DNA from 2 places in the Brevibacillus sp. SAFN-007a genome. Region 2 is predicted to be linked to the other one. Evidence: a T-box and tRNA genes for the amino acid it is inferred to sense, from the RefSeq annotation. Region 2 holds a T-box; the other holds one or more tRNA genes.
The links. A T-box is a leader RNA that pairs with one kind of tRNA and senses whether it is charged. The one in region 2 lies ahead of thrS (threonine--tRNA ligase), so its partner is inferred to be a tRNA-Thr.
Positions count from the first base shown of each region.

Region 1: it has a tRNA-Thr gene. The T-box ahead of thrS (threonine--tRNA ligase) is inferred to sense a tRNA for this amino acid. The anticodon was not compared.

Region 1 covers NZ_JBQCKK010000013.1:14,173-23,189, reverse strand. Annotated here, with positions in the region: gene ACTHO6_RS14395 (helix-turn-helix domain-containing protein) at 1-1,503, opposite strand, end outside; tRNA gene ACTHO6_RS14390 (tRNA-Leu) at 1,713-1,796, opposite strand; tRNA gene ACTHO6_RS14385 (tRNA-Thr) at 1,807-1,882, opposite strand; tRNA gene ACTHO6_RS14380 (tRNA-Asp) at 1,918-1,994, opposite strand; gene ACTHO6_RS14375 (C40 family peptidase) at 2,183-3,097, shown strand; gene ACTHO6_RS14370 (hypothetical protein) at 3,163-3,405, opposite strand; gene ACTHO6_RS14365 (M3 family oligoendopeptidase) at 3,505-5,286, opposite strand; gene ACTHO6_RS14360 (P1 family peptidase) at 5,434-6,393, opposite strand; gene ACTHO6_RS14355 (hypothetical protein) at 6,435-6,680, opposite strand; gene ACTHO6_RS14350 (GNAT family N-acetyltransferase) at 6,788-7,459, opposite strand; gene ACTHO6_RS14345 (GNAT family N-acetyltransferase) at 7,506-8,174, opposite strand; gene ACTHO6_RS14340 (carbon-nitrogen hydrolase family protein) at 8,202-9,017, opposite strand, start outside.
Region 2 covers NZ_JBQCKK010000014.1:86,845-95,861, forward strand. Annotated here, with positions in the region: gene ilvB (biosynthetic-type acetolactate synthase large subunit) at 1-269, opposite strand, end outside; gene sat (sulfate adenylyltransferase) at 873-2,024, opposite strand; gene ACTHO6_RS15255 (phosphoadenylyl-sulfate reductase) at 2,048-2,749, opposite strand; gene rplT (50S ribosomal protein L20) at 2,897-3,256, opposite strand; gene rpmI (50S ribosomal protein L35) at 3,348-3,545, opposite strand; gene infC (translation initiation factor IF-3) at 3,576-4,079, opposite strand; gene moaA (GTP 3',8-cyclase MoaA) at 4,342-5,367, opposite strand; gene thrS (threonine--tRNA ligase) at 5,561-7,474, opposite strand; T-box leader at 7,531-7,792, opposite strand; gene ytxC (sporulation protein YtxC) at 7,821-8,741, opposite strand; gene mqnC (cyclic dehypoxanthinyl futalosine synthase) at 8,924-9,017, opposite strand, start outside.

The DNA of each region.
Region 1 (9,017 bases), on a different contig from region 2:
GTAGACGTAACATTTGCCCGAGACGATTTTCACGATCAGAAACGTATCGCCCCTCCCACGCAAGTCATCCCGTCTGGTTTGGAGCGCCAGGGCTTTCTCTTGAAACTGCTTCAGCCACTGTTCCGCCTGCTGGCGACGCCCTACAGCTGTCGCAAGCATAAGCAACTCCTCGCGCCAATCGCTGCATTCCTCGGGAATCGCGAGTACCGGGGCGATCTCCCATAAGCTCTCGGTATACTCCTCCCGATACACGATGATGAAATCGGGCGGATTCGTCGAGAGCCACTGGACGGTTTTGTCGCTGTACCACTCCCCTTGTTTGAAGCCTGATAAATCCAGCCGCTCACGGTAATGCGCGGTCAGCCACGGCTCCATCCACAAGCCGATCACGCCAAATACCGGGACGATCCCCCAGGCAAGCAGGCACGCCGTGACATGCGGCATCAGGACGGCGATCCGTTTCGGCTGCTTTCTGTACACCGTCGGCGGGACACCCACGATCTGCTTGAATTTTCGGCTGAAGTAATAATCGTTGGCAAACCCGGTTTCCTGCGCAATGACATGCAAATCCTTGGCGGAGAACTGGAGCAGCTCCTGCCCTTTGCGGATACGAACGCGGCCGAGATACTCGACGAAGCTCATGCCCGTTTCCTTGCGAAAAACCCGGGAAAAATGTTCGGGGCTGACGCCGATGCGCGCGGCGAGCTGCTCCCTCGTAATCGGTTCGCGGTAATGCTGCTGAATATACCGGATCGTCTGCTCCATCAGGCGCCGCGTTTCCTGGGTGTCTTCGTTCGTTTTCGGCTGGAAAAAGACGGAGAGAACCTGGAGGAACAGAGACTGAATCTTCCACTCGTTTTCGTTTTGCGCAATGGCGATCCTCAGCTCCTGGGCCCATTGGAGGACGCGCTGGGGAAAGGAGTAGTCAAGGACGCCCGCAGGCATATCCCGTATGGGGATGCGCCGGTATCCCCCCTCTTCGGCAGACAGCGCCAGCTTTTCAAAGGCGATGCGCTCGATCACCAGAGAAACATCATGCTCATTGATGACGTACATGCCACTGTCGGCCGGGCAGAAAACGGCAACGCCGGGATGCAGGGACAGCTTGCGCCCTTCCAGTTGCAGAGTGCCACGCCCCTCGCGAACGAGCAGGAGCATGTCGGCGTCCGTCCGATTCCATTCTTTATCCGCATGCGCGGGGTAGCAAAGCAATTGCGCTTCCTTCCACGCATAAATCTGTCTGGTCGGCTGGGGATCGGCCGGAAGCGGCTTGGCGGCCGGTTCATGCTCCAAAGCAATCGCCTTTCTTCTGGAGCGCCGCTCCGCCAGGCTTTGCTGACGCAATTGTGCCCGCAGCTGCTCGGCTTCCTCAGGCGTCAGAAGGCCAACATATTGAACATGGCGGTGCTTCCGTTTGCCGTTCTCATCCACATAGGACTCCACAATGCGGTAGTACGTATAGCGGGTTCCGTTTTTTTGGATGGTCGTTTTTTTGAGAAACATGGCAATCTCTCCTGACTGAAAACATCACGGTCTGGTTAGGGACGTTTTTAGGGACTACTTGTTCAACGCTATGTACGCGAGCCAGCTTGTCGAAGCGAAGCCATCTCCCGCACACGCACGTCCACACGCTCGCGTCTCGCGACTGAACAAAAAAAGGTTTTTGATCTGCTGAAACCAGCAAACCAAAAACCTGTCATTCCTCGATATAGTGCGGTCGAGAGGACTTGAACCTCCACGGTGTTGCCACCACTAGAACCTGAATCTAGCGCGTCTGCCAATTCCGCCACGACCGCCAATAAAACGTGGTGCCGGCGATAGGAATCGAACCCACAACCCCCTGATTACAAGTCAGGTGCTCTACCAATTGAGCTACACCGGCATCGTTGATATTCGCCCTTCTTCCTGATCGAAGAATGGCGGAGCTGACGGGACTCGAACCCGCGACCTCCGGTGTGACAGACCGGCGTGAACTCCAACTTCACCACAGCTCCATGTGGTTTTTTGCTCCACTTTTGCTCACTCTCGTGGGCACTTCTGTAATATAGCATTGCTTCTACCCATTTGGCAACCGTTTTCGAAAACTTTTTTTCCACCCGATTTTTTCATAGATTTACCATGGAAAATCCGCTAGAATTTTAGCTAGACATGCAGAAAATAGTAGATTGGTGGAGACGATGACATGAAACTTACTTCGAAGCTACTTACCTCCCTCGCCCTCTTCACTCTGCTGCCTACTGCTGCTCACGCCGCCTCTGGAGTGTATGTGGTATCAGCAGGGGACACGTTGAGCAAAATTGCCCGCGAGCACCAGACTACGGTGACCCAGCTCATGCAAGTGAACCAACTGAAAAGCGATCAATTGTCGATTGGCCAGACTTTGTCCTTGCCTGCGGGCAGCCTGTCGACAGGCGGTCAAGCCGCGATCCCTGCGGATATCGTAGCCGCCCCGAATGACTCCGCCCAACAGGAGCCAGCACAGCCAGAGTTGACAGCTGGCGAAAAAGCGCGCGTGACGGTAGACGTGCTGAATGTGCGCAAAAAAGCGTCGACGGACGCAAGAATTTTAGGCAAATTGAAATTTGGTGACCTGGTTGAAGTCGTGGAGACAGGCAGCGAGTGGACCAAAATCGAATTCGAAGAGGAAGAAGCGTACGTCTTCTCCGCTTACCTGAGTCCCGTGCTAACCCCGGACGTTGCGTTTGCAGGCACTGTCGATTCCGCGAGCCTGCGTCGCCTCGAATCGATCTTGGAGCCTCTGCTCCACACTCCGTACAGACTCGGGGGAACCACACCGGACGGATTTGATTGCAGCGGCTTTACTACATACGTATTCAGCCGCCTTGGAGTTACCCTTCCTCGCACATCCGAGGAACAATTCCGCGGAGGAGTATCGATTCCACTGGAGCAAGCACAGCCGGGCGATCTCTTGTTCTACGATGCGCTTGGAAAAGGTCGCGTTTCCCACGTGGCGATTTACTTGGGAAATGGCACGATCGTCCACGCCAATGGCGATGACGTTCGCTACGGCAAGGTGGAGTACATGCACAAGCTGTATCCGTTTTACGGCGTCAAACGCTACGCCGAATTCCAGTAGCCGTCCACCCAACCAAACAGCCCACACCAGTCTATTGGTCGTGGGCTGTTTCCTGTTGGTGCGTATTAATGAATTTCCGAATTGTGGCCGGCCTGGGGAGGTGTCTGGTTGGCCCCTATTTCGATTTTGCCCAAGGCCTGCTTCATCTTGTCAAGCTGAAGCTGGTAATCGCGCACAACCACGGTGAGAACGCTGACCGATTCTTTAAAATCCGGTTCGCTGCTGACCCTGTCTATGGCTCTATGTAGATGCAGCATTTTGTTCTCTGTTTCCCGTAGTAGGTCGAGTAACTGCAATCCGTTTACCACGTGATCACCTCATTTGTTTTTTCTTACTTTCTCCCTGTCGGCTCGTTGCTATGCGCAAAAAAACGCCCAACACGATGTCGGACGTTTTTTCCTGTGGACTCATGCACGCGCGGCTGCCAGCTCCACAAACGTTTCGATATCTTTTTCAATCAGGGCAAGCGAGCTGCGCCAGAAGTCAACCGAGCGCACGTCGATATCCATGATCGCGGCCACATCGGCGACGCTCCGTTTGCCTGTGACGGACAAAAGCTGGTCGTACTGTTGAACAAACGCTTCGCCGCGCTTCCTATATTCCGCGTACAGTCCTTTTGCGAAGAGCAGACCAAAGGCGTACGGGAAGTTGTAGAAGTTGAAGTCCGCACTGTAGTAATGCGGCTTGCACACCCACATATACGGATGCAGCGCAGCATGGTCAAGTCCATCTCCGTAGGCGTCCTTTTGCGCTTGCAGCATCAGCTCCTTCAATTCGTTGACGGACAGGGAGCCTTCTGCGCGGCGGGCAAAGACGGCCGTTTCAAACAGGTAGCGGCTGTAAATATCGACGATGACCTGACTGGCCCCGGAGATGTCGTTTTCCAGAATGGAAAAGGCTTCCTCCGGCGTCGCCTGAGCCAAAGCGGCTTTGGCAATAATCGTCTCACACAGAATCGACGCGGTTTCGGCGATCGGCATCGGGTAATCGCTGTTGTAGAACGCTTCCTGGACGAGACATTCGCCATGATAGCCGTGTCCCAGCTCGTGCGCCAAGGTACTCACGTCATTGTAGCTGCCCGTGAAGTTCGCCATGATCCGGCTCTCCCCTACCACGTGCAGGTTGTGGCAAAACGCTCCGCCGCGCTTGCCTTCGCGAATCTCGGCGTCAATCCACTGGTTGTCAAAAGCGCGGGCGGCATAATTCGCCAGCTTTTCGCTAAAGCTACCGAAGTGCTTGACAATAAAGTCGCGCGCTTCCTGATACGTAAAGCGCATGTCGGCTTCGCCCACCGGAGCAAACAGATCGTAGAACGGCAAGCCATTCTCGTGCCCGAGCAGCTTTGCTTTTGCCCGGAAGTATTTCGTGAAGGCCGGCAAGCTTTCCTTCATCGCGGCAAGCATGGCGTCCAGTGTCGCCTTGTCCATGCGCGAATCGAGCAGCGTTTTTTCCAGAGGCGATTCATAGCCGCGCAGCTTGGCAACGGTGATGACCTCTCCCTTGATGCCGTTCAAGCTCGCCGCAGACGACTCCTCGATCTTTTGATAGGCGGCAAGCTCTGCCTCGTAAGCCGCCTTGCGCAGCTCGGCGTCTTTTTCATACGCCATGTTGCGGATGACAGGCAGCGGAAGCTGTTTGGCCTCTCCGTCGATGGTGATGTCCACCAAAAGCGTCGAGGTCAGTATTTCCTGTAGCTTCGTCCAGGCATGGGAGCCTGTGTTTTTCATTTTGGCCAAAATGATTTCTTCTTTTTCGCTGAGCATGTACTTGCTCTTCTCCGCCAATTCGGTCAGCATGAAGCGGTGGGTTTCCAGAAGCTCGGACTGGCTAATCAGCTCGCTCACATTGTCCAGTTGGCCGAGCCACTTCTGGAACTGCACCTCCGGCTCTACCAGCTCGACGGATTGCTCCTGCACTTTTTCGATGAAGGACAGTGCTTTCTCGTTTTTCGCGTCCACGCTTGCCGTCAGTTCGCCAAACGCGTACAGGCGGGATTGTGTCTGCAAAATCGACGTCATCCGGGTAATGTACGTCTCCATCTTCCGGACGGCATCATCATGCGATTGCAGATGCGAAGCGGCCCAGCTTTTTACCTCGTCCATCTCCCGGCATAGTTTTTCCCAGTCTTGCTTGCATTCCGGCGAGTCAAACGACGTGTACAAAACGTCCAAGTTCCAGCGCATGTTCATGGGTCCGCCCTCCTTTTTGCCTCTGTTTATAGATGTACCAGACTCTATTGTAAAAACATTCGGATTGATTGAGCAAGTTTTATTCGAAAAACTTGGCTGCGCCAAGCAATGGCGCAGCCAAGCGGTACGGCACCTATACGACTGGCATCAGCGGTCATAGCTGCTCCAGGCCGGAAGACCGCCCGCTTCCTTGGCCGATTTGACCGCCTGAACGACGGCTTCGGCAAGCACATCTGCCGACAGCGCCCCGACGAGATCCACCGCAGCGTCTACCTCATCTGTCGCAACGGCAAAAATCGTGTCGCCATCGTACATCGTATGAATCGGACGAATGGTGCGGGCAAGCCCGTCGTGCGCCATTTGCGCTACTTTTTTCACCTGGGCCTTGGTCAGCTTCGCATTGCTGGCGACAACGGCAATCGTCGTGTTCGTGCCCGGAGGAATGGGCGAAAAAGCATGCTGGAGCATGATCTCCATACTGTCTCGAATCTCCCCCCGCTCATCCCTCGGCCCGGCGAGAATCGTCCCTGTCTTCGGCTCCACAACATGTCCGAGCGCATTGACTGCCACAATCGCTCCGATGACCAACCCGCTGGGCAAAGCGAGCGAAGCGCTGCCCAGGCCGCTTTTCATCGCATGGGCAAACCCGTTCAGCTTGCCGACGGACGCACCTGTCCCCGCCCCGACATTCCCTTGGGCGACGGCTTCCGAGGTCGCTGCCAGCGCCGCCTGATAGCCCATCTGCCGATCCGGCCGCACCCGGTAATCGCCCATGGCCAAATCGAACAAGACGGCGGCTGGGACGATGGGAACTACACCGTACCCTACGTCCAGCCCGATGCCCTTCTCCTCCAGATACTGCATCACGCCCGCAGCCGCATCCAGGCCGTACGCGCTGCCTCCGGACAGGCAGATTGCGTGGACGACGCTGACCAGATTGACCGGGTCCAGCAAATCCGTCTCGCGAGTCCCCGGAGCAGAACCGCGAACATCTACGCCGCACACGGACGGCTTTTCCAGCAAAATGACGCTACAGCCCGTCAACGCTTCTTCCTGCTGCGCATGCCCGACGCGAATGCCGGGTACATCGACAATCGTTCCTGTCATCGCTTACCAGTCCCCTTCCCTGTTCCCTTGTGATTTGCCCGCTAGGATTGCCCTTCTCCTTCCCCGGCCCGCTCAAGCATGACAGCCACTTCGGCTGGCGGCTTTCTCGGCCGGCGTCTTGTTTTGCGCTTCTTTTTGCGCAGCACGAACAAGGAAGTCAGCATGAGTCCGAGCGTAGCAAGCTGGATGGGCGAAGACAGCTTTGCAGGGACCCAGCCGCTCATGCCGAGCAGATGGAAAAGGACGGCCATATAAAGCAGAATCGATGCAACATTTTGTGCATTCACGCGATTCCCTCCTGTCTGGCCCGATCGGATGAGAGAAGAAAAACTCCCGTGAAGCCGGATGAGTAGCTGCACAGGAGTGTCGGTTCTTGCTGTCCGTCGGTTTTGAATTAGAGCGGGAGCAGGTCTACGCTTTCCTTGCCTTCTAGTTCTGCCACCATGTCCAGCCACGCTTGCGGCTTATGCGGCAGCACGGCGTAGTAGCGCTTGAGGAAAGTAACGATCAGTTCTGCCTGCAGGCTCGTCTGCTCGTCGTTCGTCGGCAGGAAGCAGAGGTCCAGGCCCGATACGGCTTCGCCATCGTTTTGCCACGAGGGATGCACATATGCGATATTCGTGCGCTTGTAGCCCAAATGGGAGAGAACCTCGCGGCGCACGAACGGATCCATCGGCTTGATGCCGCCAAAGCTGTGCTCCTCGACGCGGTACGGGTCGTAAATTTCGGCAAACATGCCGTACAGCTCCTTGCCGTTTTCCTTAGCCAGCGCGAGCAGGTCTTGCTGACGCTCTTTGGCCAGGAAACGTCCTACGCCAAGTCCTTCCCGCCCGATGATGGTAAAGTCGGTCATCGCCACGTTCAGGTCGGGGTAGTAACGGTATTCGGTGGCCCCGACGACTTCTCCTTCATGCACCGCCACAAACACGCGAATTCCCGGGTCTTCGAGCGGCTCCTTCCACAGGTCGTAGTCCAAAACCTCTTCCGGTGGGAAAACCTCCTGCATCAAGCGGTGCATTTTCGCAAACAGCGGGTTGTCGATATGTTGAATGCGTACAAATTCCATCGTCATTTATCCTCCTGTCATGAAAAATCGGTGGATCGTCCGTCGCCTAGGAGGGCAGAAACGGATTTTTCCACTCCATCAGCACGGCGTAGTTGCGGGACTCTTCATCCTCCAGGTAGTTCGCCACAATTTGCACAGGCATACGGCCGCAGCGCATGAGAAACGTGATGACCGGATCTTTGACCTCTCCGGCCACCACGCGCTCGACGTATTGCTCGGGCGTCCACTCCTCTGCATAGCGGCCATAGCCTGGCATTCTGCCGCCGCCCAAGAGCCGCTTCAAGCCTTTTTGCACGACCAGTTCGTACATGGCCTGCATCATCTGCTGGCCGAGTCCGAGCTTGCGGTGGCTCGGCCGGATGCAGATGTCGACGATGTACAGCGTGTCGCCCTGCGGATCGTGGTTTCGGATGTAGCCGTTGTCGGTCACATCCGCCCAGTTGTGCTCCGGGTGCAGAGGATCGAACGACACGAGCAGTCCCGTCATCGAGCCTGCCAGCACACCGTCCACCTCCACGCAGATCGCCCCCTCGGGAAACAGCGTAATATGGTTGGTGAGCTGCTCCTGGTTCCACCACAGCTCCGAGGGAAACGGCGGTGGGAAGCTCTCCGCCTGAATCTGGATCAGCTCGAAAAAGTCGGAGCGATTGTAGTTGCGGATGACGGCCTTGCGCGGTTTGTCCCCTTCAAACACATACAGCTCTTTGCGGTACATATCCATCCTCCGTCCGTTCGCGGGATGTTAGTTCCAGTCGGGATACAAGTCTGTGCGTCGGTCGCGCCAGGTGGTCACCGAGCCTTTTTCCCGCACCTCGTACAAAAGCGACAGGTCGAGATCGGCCGTCACCAGCATGTCCTGGTTGATCTCCCCCTCCGCCAGCACTCCGCGGGGCGGGAACGGCACGTCGTTTGGCGTCAAAATCGCCGCCTGTCCGAAGTTGGCGCGCATAAAGTCGACCGTCGGCAGGGAGCCAACCGTCCCGGTCAGGACGACGTACACCTGATTTTCGATCGTGCGCGCATGGCTCGTGTAACGCACGCGATGGAAAGCGTGGCGGTCGTCGGTGCAGGACGGACAGAAAATCACGTCCGCTCCGCGCGCTTTGGCGATGCGCACCCATTCGGGGAACTCGATGTCGTAGCAAATAATCAGCGCGATTTTGCCTTTGTCGGTGTCGAAAATGTGCAGCGAGTCGCCCGCGCCCATGTTCCAGCCTTTGATTTCCCAAGGCGTGATGTGGATTTTCTTTTGCTGGCCCACCCGTCCGTCCGGGTAGAACAAAAAGGCGGTGTTGTACAGCTTGCCGTTTTCCTCGATAATGTGCGTGCCGCCGATGAGGTGCATGTCGTATTTGGCGGCCAGGGAAGAAAACAACTGCACATACCGCTCGGTGAATGACGGCAGCGCCGTGATCGGCAAGGCATTCCCCTGTCCATCCCCGATCGACATGAGCTGGGTGGTGAACAATTCAGGAAACAGCAGAAACTCGCTGTCGTACTCCTGGGCGTTTCGGACGTAATGCTCGACTTGCCCTGCAAAATCGTCAAAGCTATGTAT
Region 2 (9,017 bases):
ATGCATACGCCCGGTTTGCCGGTTGCGCGGGCGTACCCGTCTGCTGCGTGGATCGCGCCCTGCTCATGGCGTGTCAGGATATGCTTGAAGTAGCTCCCGTACAAGGAATCGTAGATTGGAAGCACCGCTCCGCCCGGATAGCCGAAAATGTATTCGACCTGCTCCAGGATCAGACAGCGCAGAAGCGTTTCTGCTCCTGTCACTTCCTCCCCGAACCGGATCGGTGGAATGCCGTTCTTTTTCTGCAATTCGGCCATTTCAACACTCATTTTCCTCTCCTCCTCCCACTTCTTACAGCCGCTATAAAAAATACCTATGGGCACATAGAAAAACCCTTTCGCCCCGACACGGTTCGATTGCCATGTCTTTTGGGGCGAAAGGGTTCGCGGTACCACCCAACTTCATCGGCGCCTCGCGGTCAGCCGATCTCAGTCAGTCCCACCAATGGAGACTGTAACACGCTAACGGGTGTCAATCGGTTTTCCCTACTTTTTGCACAGGGCAAATTTCAGCAAAACAGCTCGGAGGTGAGCAGTGCAGCGTACCCTATGCCCGCTTCTCAGCAACCGGGGCTCTCTGTAAAAGGGGAGACGCGCACCATCCTCGTCATAGCCTGCTATTATAGCAATATTTCCAATATTGTTTTTGTCAGAAAATAAGGGTTACGTCTGATTATAGTCAGGCACTTTGGGGGTGTCAACGAAAACAAAAAGATTTTTCCATACTTTTGTCCGAACGAATGCTCAGTAGAAAAGCGCGAAACGGCGCGGTTTTTGCATGTAAGCGAATACATTTTTTCGCCGGCTTGTCCTCCTTTTCGGACAAGGAAACGGACCGGCAATGCCCGCCCTTCCTTTTTTGCGCGAACGGTTTTACCGCTTGTCGCGAAGTCCCTCGATCAACACTTCCGCCACCTCGGGACGGGTAAATTCCGGCGGAGGGGTCTGGCCGCTTTTCAACAGCTCGCGCACTTTTGTCCCGGACAGCGTCAGATGCTCGCTTGCCGCGTGCGGGCACGTTTTCGCGGTCGCCATTCCCTGGCAGGCGGTGCAGTAAAAGCTGTGTTCGAAAAACATTAGCTCGATGCCCAGCTCCTCTGGCGCGAAAGCAGAAAAGATATGCTGCGCGTCGTACGTCCCGTAATAATCGCCCACGCCCGCATGATCGCGGCCCACGATGAAATGCGTGCAGCCGTAGTTTTTGCGGACGAGCGCGTGAAATACGGCTTCCCTCGGTCCCGCGTAGCGCATGGCCGCCGGAAATGCCGCGAGCAGCACGCGCTCTTTCGGATAGTAGTTTTCCAGCAGGGCGAGGTAGCTTTTCATCCGCACCTCCGCGGGAATGTCATCCGCCTTGGTCTCTCCCATCAGCGGATTGAGGAACAGCCCATCGACAATTTCCATCGCCGCTTTTTGGATGTATTCGTGCGCCCGGTGAACGGGATTGCGCGTCTGGAAGCCGACGACGGTTTTCCAGCCGTTTTGGCGAAAAAGCTCTCTCGTCTCGCGCGGCGTCAAGTAGTACGCGGCAAAGCGCTCGGGACGGGGCCGCTTGCGCACATGCACGGGACCGCCCAAATACAGCCCCGGCTTTTCCATCAGCTTTTTCACTCCCGGATGCGCCTGGTCCTCTGTCCGAAACACCTGTCTGGCTTCCCGCGCCTTATCTGGCTGGTAGCGGCTTTGCACCTGGAGAATGGCGTAGTTCTCGCCATCTTCCCCGCGCAGCCATACCGCCTCCCCCGGCTCGATATCCGCATGCGCTGCTGCATCGACTGCGAGCGTCACGGGCAACGGCCAAACGGTCCCGTCTGCGAGCCGCATCCGCTCCACGACGGAATGGTAGTCGTCCTCGCCGAGAAAACCTGTCAGCGGGGAAAAGGCGCCAACAGCGAGACAATCGATGTCGGACAACGTCCATTTGTCAACCGTGATCGCTTTGGAAATATCGGCTTCGGTAATTGCTTCCGGCTGAATCTCCAGCCTGTCAACGAGCGTCCCACCGTGTGGCGAGATCGTGTGCATCGCGTGTCCTCCCTCCTGTTCCCTTACTTGTGCAGACCGCATTCGGTCTTGTCAAAGCCAGCCCAGCGTCCTGCGCGCGGGTCCTGCCCTGGCTGGACAGGCTCGGTGCAAACTTGGCAGCCAATGCTTGGATAATGACGGTCGTGCAAGGGATTGTAGGGGACATCGTTCGCATGTATATAAGCCCACACCTGGTCCATCGTCCAGTCCGCGAGCGGGTTGAACTTCACCAGCTTGAATTTATCGTCCCATTCCACTTTTTTCGCGTTCGCGCGCGTAGGCGCCTGATCGCGGCGAATGCCGGTAATCCAGGCGTCGTAGCCGGACAACACCCGTGTCAAAGGCTCTACCTTGCGGATTTGGCAGCACAGATTCGGGTCTGTCTCCCACAATTTGTCCCCGTGGCTCTTCTCCTGCTCGGCCAGGGTCATCTCGGGCAGCACCTGGATAAATTTCGTCTGGTACCGCTCCTGTAGCTTGTCGCGCGTCTCGTACGTCTCGGGAAAATGTTTGTTCGTATCGAGATAAAAGACAGGGATCGTCGGAGCCAGTTTGTGCAGCATGTCGATCAGCACGACATCCTCGGCGCCGAAGCTTGAGGCGAGGACGAGGCTGCCTGCGAAGTGTTCCACTGCCAGAACAAGCACATCCTGCGGGGATTTGGCTTCCATCCGGTACGCCCACACTTGTAGCTCTTCGTCCGCCATCCTCTGGCGATTGCTCATCAGCGAAACTCCTTTCCTGCTAGGATTCCCCCACCATCATATGTCGAGAGGCAGGAAGTGGCGATTCGTCCCGCTGACAAAACCCGGCAAGCAAAAAAGCCGACCTTCCCCTACGGAAAGATCGGCTTTTGCTCGCGACGTATGTGATTACGCGTTCAGTTTGCTTTTTGCAACGGTTGCCAGTTCGTTGAACGCAGCTTTGTCGTTCACAGCCAGGTCAGCCAGCATCTTGCGGTTTACTTCGATGCCAGCTACTTTCAGGCCGTGCATCAGACGGCTGTAGGACAGACCGTTCAGGCGAGCTTGCGCGTTGATACGGGTGATCCACAGTTTGCGGAAGTCGCGTTTCTTTTGACGACGGTCACGGTATGCATAAAGCAGGGATTTCATTACCTGCGCATTAGCGGATTTAAACAGGCGATGCTTGGAACCGAAGTATCCTTTCGCCAGCTTCAGGATTTTTTTATGACGACGGCGTGTAACAATGCCACCTTTTACTCTTGGCATACTAAACTCCTCCTGGTCTTTCCAGCATGGCGGCCAACTGCTAGGCGCTTAGGGAGCTCATGCTGCGTAATGTGTGTAGTGATACAAAAACTTACAGGTAAGTGAGCATTTGCTCAATACGTTTTTGATCGCCTTTGGAAACGAGTGCAGCTTTGCGCAGGTGGCGCTTTTGCTTCGTCGATTTGTTGGCGAACAAGTGGCTACCGAATGCGCGGTCGCGCTTCAATTGGCCGCTTCCAGTCTTTTTGAAACGTTTCGCAGCAGCCTTGTTGGTTTTCATTTTAGGCATTTGAAAAATCCTCCTGTCTACACTACTATCTTACTTTTCCGCTTTCGGAGCCAGAATCATGATCATGCTGCGGCCCTCGATCTTCGGTTTACGCTCAGGCGTAGCGAGATCTTCACACTGGGCAGCGACACGCTCCATAACGCCAAGTCCGATTTCGGAGTGGGTGATTTCACGTCCGCGAAAACGGATCGTACACTTCACCTTGTGGTGATCCTCCAGGAACTTGCGGACGTTGCGAAGCTTGGTTTGAAAATCGTGTTCTTCGATGTTTGAAGAAAAACGCACTTCTTTCAGCTCGATGATCTTCTGGTTTTTCCGGGCTTCTTTCTCCTTCTTCGCCTGCTCGTACTTGAACTTTCCGTAGTCCATGATACGGCATACAGGCGGCTTGGCTGTCGGAGCAACGTTTACCAGATCCAGTTCGGCTTCCTGGGCAATGCGCAACGCTTCCCTGAAGGGTACGACTCCCAATTGGCTCCCGTCAGCACCGATCAAACGGACTTCACGGGCACGAATCGCTTCGTTGATTAACATTTGGTCCTTGCTAATACTTTCCACCTCCGTCAATTTCGAGAAGGAACAAAAATGTGCGAACGCAACTGCGCCCGCACATATCTCACCTAAGCAATTTCATCAGATCCAAGGATCCTTGCATAAGAGTTACCTGTCAACAGTCGTGTCGGACGTCGACCCAGGTGAGAAGCTGGGCGCCTCTGCTTGTTCTCGAAGTATGAAGTGTTTATACACGCAACCTATGATACAAGGTAGAGTTGTCTTTGTCAAGGCTTATCGCCCTTCATCCTCCAATGTGGGACATTTCTACCTTCGGACGCTTGCGAAGTCCCTGCGTGTGGTCCAGCCGCTCTTCCGAATAGCGCTCGTCGCGCTTTTCCCAGATCGCGCGAATCAGCTCGCGGATTTCGTCGTCGCTTCGCCCGGAACGCAGCGGCTCGCGCAAGTCTTCTCCGGCGGAGGCGAACAGACAGTTGTACATTTTCCCCTCCGCCGACAGCCGCGCGCGGGTACAGGTCGAACAGAAGGCTTGCGTCACCGACGAAATCAGGCCAATCTCTTGCTCGCTGCCCTCATAGCGGTAACGCGAAGCGACCTCGCCAAAATAGTTCGCCTCGACCGGGACGAGCGGCATTTCTCGGTGGATCATCTGGATGATTTCGCTTGCAGGCACAACCTGATCGAGCTTCCAGCCGTTGCTGTTTCCGACGTCCATAAACTCGATGAAGCGCAGCGTATGCCCCTGCTCGCGGAAGTAGCGGGCCATCGGCAAAATGTCCTGGTCATTGACGCCGCGCTGGACGACCATGTTGATTTTCACCTGGAGCCCCGCTTCCGCCGCCGCGCGAATCCCGGCAAGCACGCCTTCCACCGGATAGCCTCTGCCGTTCATCATGCCAAAGCGCTCATTGTCCAGGCTGTCGAGGCTGACGGTGACGCGATCCAGTCCGGCTTCCCGCAAGGCTGGAGCGTGACGGACGAGCAGGGAGCCATTGGTGGTCATGGCGATATCCTGGACGCCCTCTATGTTGCGGAGCATGCGAATGAGTACAGGCAAATCCTTGCGCATCAGCGGTTCCCCGCCCGTAATCCGGACTTTCCGCACGCCAAGCTGGGTGAATAGGTTGGTCAACCGGGCGATTTCTTCGAACGACAGCAGCTTGTGCTGAGGCAAAAAGGCAAAATCCGGTCCGAAAATTTCAGCTGGCATACAGTATCGGCAACGAAAATTGCATCTGTCTGTCACGGAAATGCGCAGATCACGGAGAGGTCGATGTCGTGTGTCACGTACTGGCAGCTGCTCTGGCACTGGCGGTCACTCTCCTTTTGGCGTCCGACTTACGATTCCGGTTTTTTATTAGCGTACCATATTCCCCCTGCAAACGGCTGCTTTTTCTGCACGTTTCGCCGCTGACAAGCTGAAAGCCGTGCTGGACCGTACCCGGCCGCGCCAATCAAAAGGGCAGCTGCCCACCGCTTGCGTGAGAGCTGCCCTTTTGGCTTTACTTCATTTCGTTGATTTCTGCGCGGATTTTTTCCACGAACTCATCCACTGTCATCGCGCCTTCATCGCCTACCCCGCGTCTGCGCACAGACAGGGTGCCGTCGTTCACTTCTTTTTCCCCAATGACCAGCATGTACGGGATTTTTTGTACCTGGGCTTCCCGGATTTTGTAGCCGATTTTCTCGTTGCGCGCATCCAGCTCCACGCGGATGCCGGCTTGTTGCAGCTTTTCTTTGACTTGCTCGGCGTACGGAATGTGCACTTCGCTGATGTTCATCAGACGTGCCTGGATCGGCGTGAGCCATACCGGGAACGCGCCTGCATAGTGCTCGATCAGGATGCCGATGAAACGCTCCATGGAGCCGTACATTGCACGGTGCAAGACAACCGGACGATGCTTCTCGTTGTCTTGGCCCACGTAAGTCAGGTCGAACTTCTCCGGCATCTGGAAGTCGAGCTGGATGGTGCCGCATTGGTGACGGCGTTTCAGCGCGTCGGTAATCTGGAAGTCGATCTTCGGTCCGTAGAACGCGCCGTCGCCTTCCTTGATCTCATACGGCATCTCCAATTGCTCCAGCACCTTTTTCAAGGAGCTTTCCGCTGTTTCCCACAGCTCGTCGGAGCCCATGGAATCTTCCGGACGAGTCGAGAGCGCTACGCTGTATTCAAACCCAAACACTTTGTAGATTTTGTCGATCAGCTGAATCATGTTTTTGATTTCGCTCTCGATCTGGTCAGGACGGACGAATACGTGCGCGTCATCCTGGCAGAAGGTGCGAACCCGGAGCATTCCGTTCAACGCGCCGGAATATTCGTGGCGGTGAACCTGGCCGAATTCGGAGTAGCGAATGGGCAGGTCGCGGTAGGAATGCATCGCGTTTTTGTAAATGAGCATGTGTCCTGGGCAGTTCATCGGCTTCAAGGCGTACGTCGCGTTGTCTACCTCAGAGAAGTACATATTTTCCTTGTAGTGATCCCAGTGCCCGGATTCTTTCCACAGACGCTCGTTCATGAGGAACGGCGAGCGCACCTCTGTGTACTGGGCCAGCTGTTGCAGGCGGCGGGAGAATTGCTCCAGCTCGTTGCGGACCGTGAAGCCCTTCGGCAGGTAGAACGGCATGCCGGGCGCTTCCTCGGAGAACATGAACAGCTCCAGCTCTTTGCCCAGCTTGCGGTGATCGCGCTTTTTCGCCTCTTCGATGAAGTGCAGGTATTCGTCCATATCCGCTTTTTTCGGCCAAGCGGTACCATAGACGCGCTGCAGCACCTGGTTTTCCGCTTTTCCGCGCCAGTAGGCACCGGCCACGCTCATCAGCTTGAACGCCTTGATGTAGCCAGTGGACGGCAGGTGCGGACCGCGACAGAGGTCGAAAAACTCGCCCTGCTCGTACAGGGTAATCGTCGCATCTTCCGGCAGCTCGCGGATCAGCTCCAGCTTCAGATGGTCGTTGAGGTTTTGGTAAATTCTGGTTGCTTCATCGCGGCTGACGACTCTGCGGCGGATCGGCAAGTCTTCCTTCACGATTTTTTCCATTTCCGCTTCAATCTTGGCCAGGTCCTCCGGCGAGAGCGAGACCGGAATGTCCATGTCGTAGTAGAAGCCATCCTCGATCACCGGACCGATTCCGAATTTGACTTCGCTGCCGTAGATGCGTTTTACCGCCTGGGCCAGCAGGTGGGCGGTACTGTGACGGTACACTTCCAATCCTTCCGGTGTATCGAGCGTCACGATTTCAATCGCGGCGTCATCCTCAAGCGGAGTGTACAGATCCACGAGTTTGCCGTCTTTTTTGCCAGCTACTGCTTTTTTCTTCAGGCTCGCGCTGATGGAGCCTGCAATCTCTTCGATGGTAATCCCAGCTTCGTACTGGCGGACTGCTCCATCCGGGAACGTTACGTTGATTTGTGCCACCTTGGATTCTTCCTTCCTGTTTGTTGGTTTTGAGAAAATAAAAAAACACCCATCCCAGAAGGGACGAGTGTATTCTCGCGGTACCACCCTAGTTCAAGTCTGTCCAAAATCCGGGCCGCTCCAAACGGATGCCCAAACAGACTCCTCATTCACCTCGTAACGGTACAGGACCGGCAAGCCGTTACTAAAAGCATGCGCTTCGTTCCCGGCTGCTACTCGAAGGGGGTAGACCCATATGATCTCGCAGCAAGCTTCCAGCCAAGGCCTGCCTCTCTAGAGCGATCTCGATATCGTCCATGTCCTTCTCATCGTATTTGTACGCCATATTCACACTTGTTGTTCCTCATTATAGTGTAGTCGGATTGTTCCCGTCAAGTATGCGTCTTTGTCCGAGGCATAGCGAACAGGAATGGCACGTAATGAGCCTGCTGTCGAAAATGCTGCGGATCGTTTGCACCAATCCCGGCTTTTCCCCGGCCATGTGCAGAACGATGCTCTCAGGCGCGAGCGTCACCAGCGCGCTGACCAAATAATCCTCATCCCGGCATGCTTGCTCGTCCATGCCAAAGACCGCGTCCAGTTGCTCCAGCCAGAGACGATCTCCCTTTTTGTCATAAAGATGGAAAGGTTTGTCCACACTAGGAATAACATGGACCACTTCCTGCTTGACTTCCTGCACGGCGATAAAATACCGCAGAAGCTCGACGAATTCCTGGTATTGCTTGTCTTCCAAATACTCGTCGATACCGGATTCCACCAGCTCGAACAGCTCATTCCAATGTTCCTGTAGCCGGAACCTGACAAACCCCAATACGTTGATGGTACGCTCCTGCTCCAGATAGAAAAATGCCTTGCGATACACGTTTGCCTTGCGAGTCGTAGCGGCCAAAAGCTCCCGGCCGTCCTGCTCGATCTCCAGGCACATGCGCTCGATGTAAGGAAACACTTCCGCCCATTCTTCTTCCAACTGTTCCGCCGCCAAAAGATCGGTCGCCATTTCCTGCAAAATCTCCGGCTCCTTGACCTGCGCCACCCATTCGGCCAAGGTCAAGGCCACAAAAGCTCTCGCCCACTCTATCGTCTGCGCATCGTATTCCTCTTCGCACCAGCTCTGAAAAAGGAACGTGCAGTAGTCGTCCTGTTCCTGCTCCTTGTATGTAATGCGCACCGGGGCAGTATTGACCCGCTCCATCATCTCATTGACGATCACGCGATACGTGCCACTATGCTCAGGGACATTCTCCAGCAAGACGCGATACGTTTGCATTTTCATCCCCCCCAACCGCCATTGTAGTTACAGTATATGTCCCTTTATAGGCGATATACTTTTAAACGATTGGAAACCGGGGGAGGAAAAGGGCCTGCCGCGAAGCAAAAAACACGCTGCCTGCTCGTCTTTCGCTTGTGCGACATGACGAACAGGCAGCGTGCTGCCGAACGTTTTTTCCTTTAGTTTTGCATCACAAAATCTCTCTCCGCCATTTCGCCGTCCTTGAACACGCGCAGGATCTCGTACTGGGTGTTGCGCTGCGCCGGAATTTTG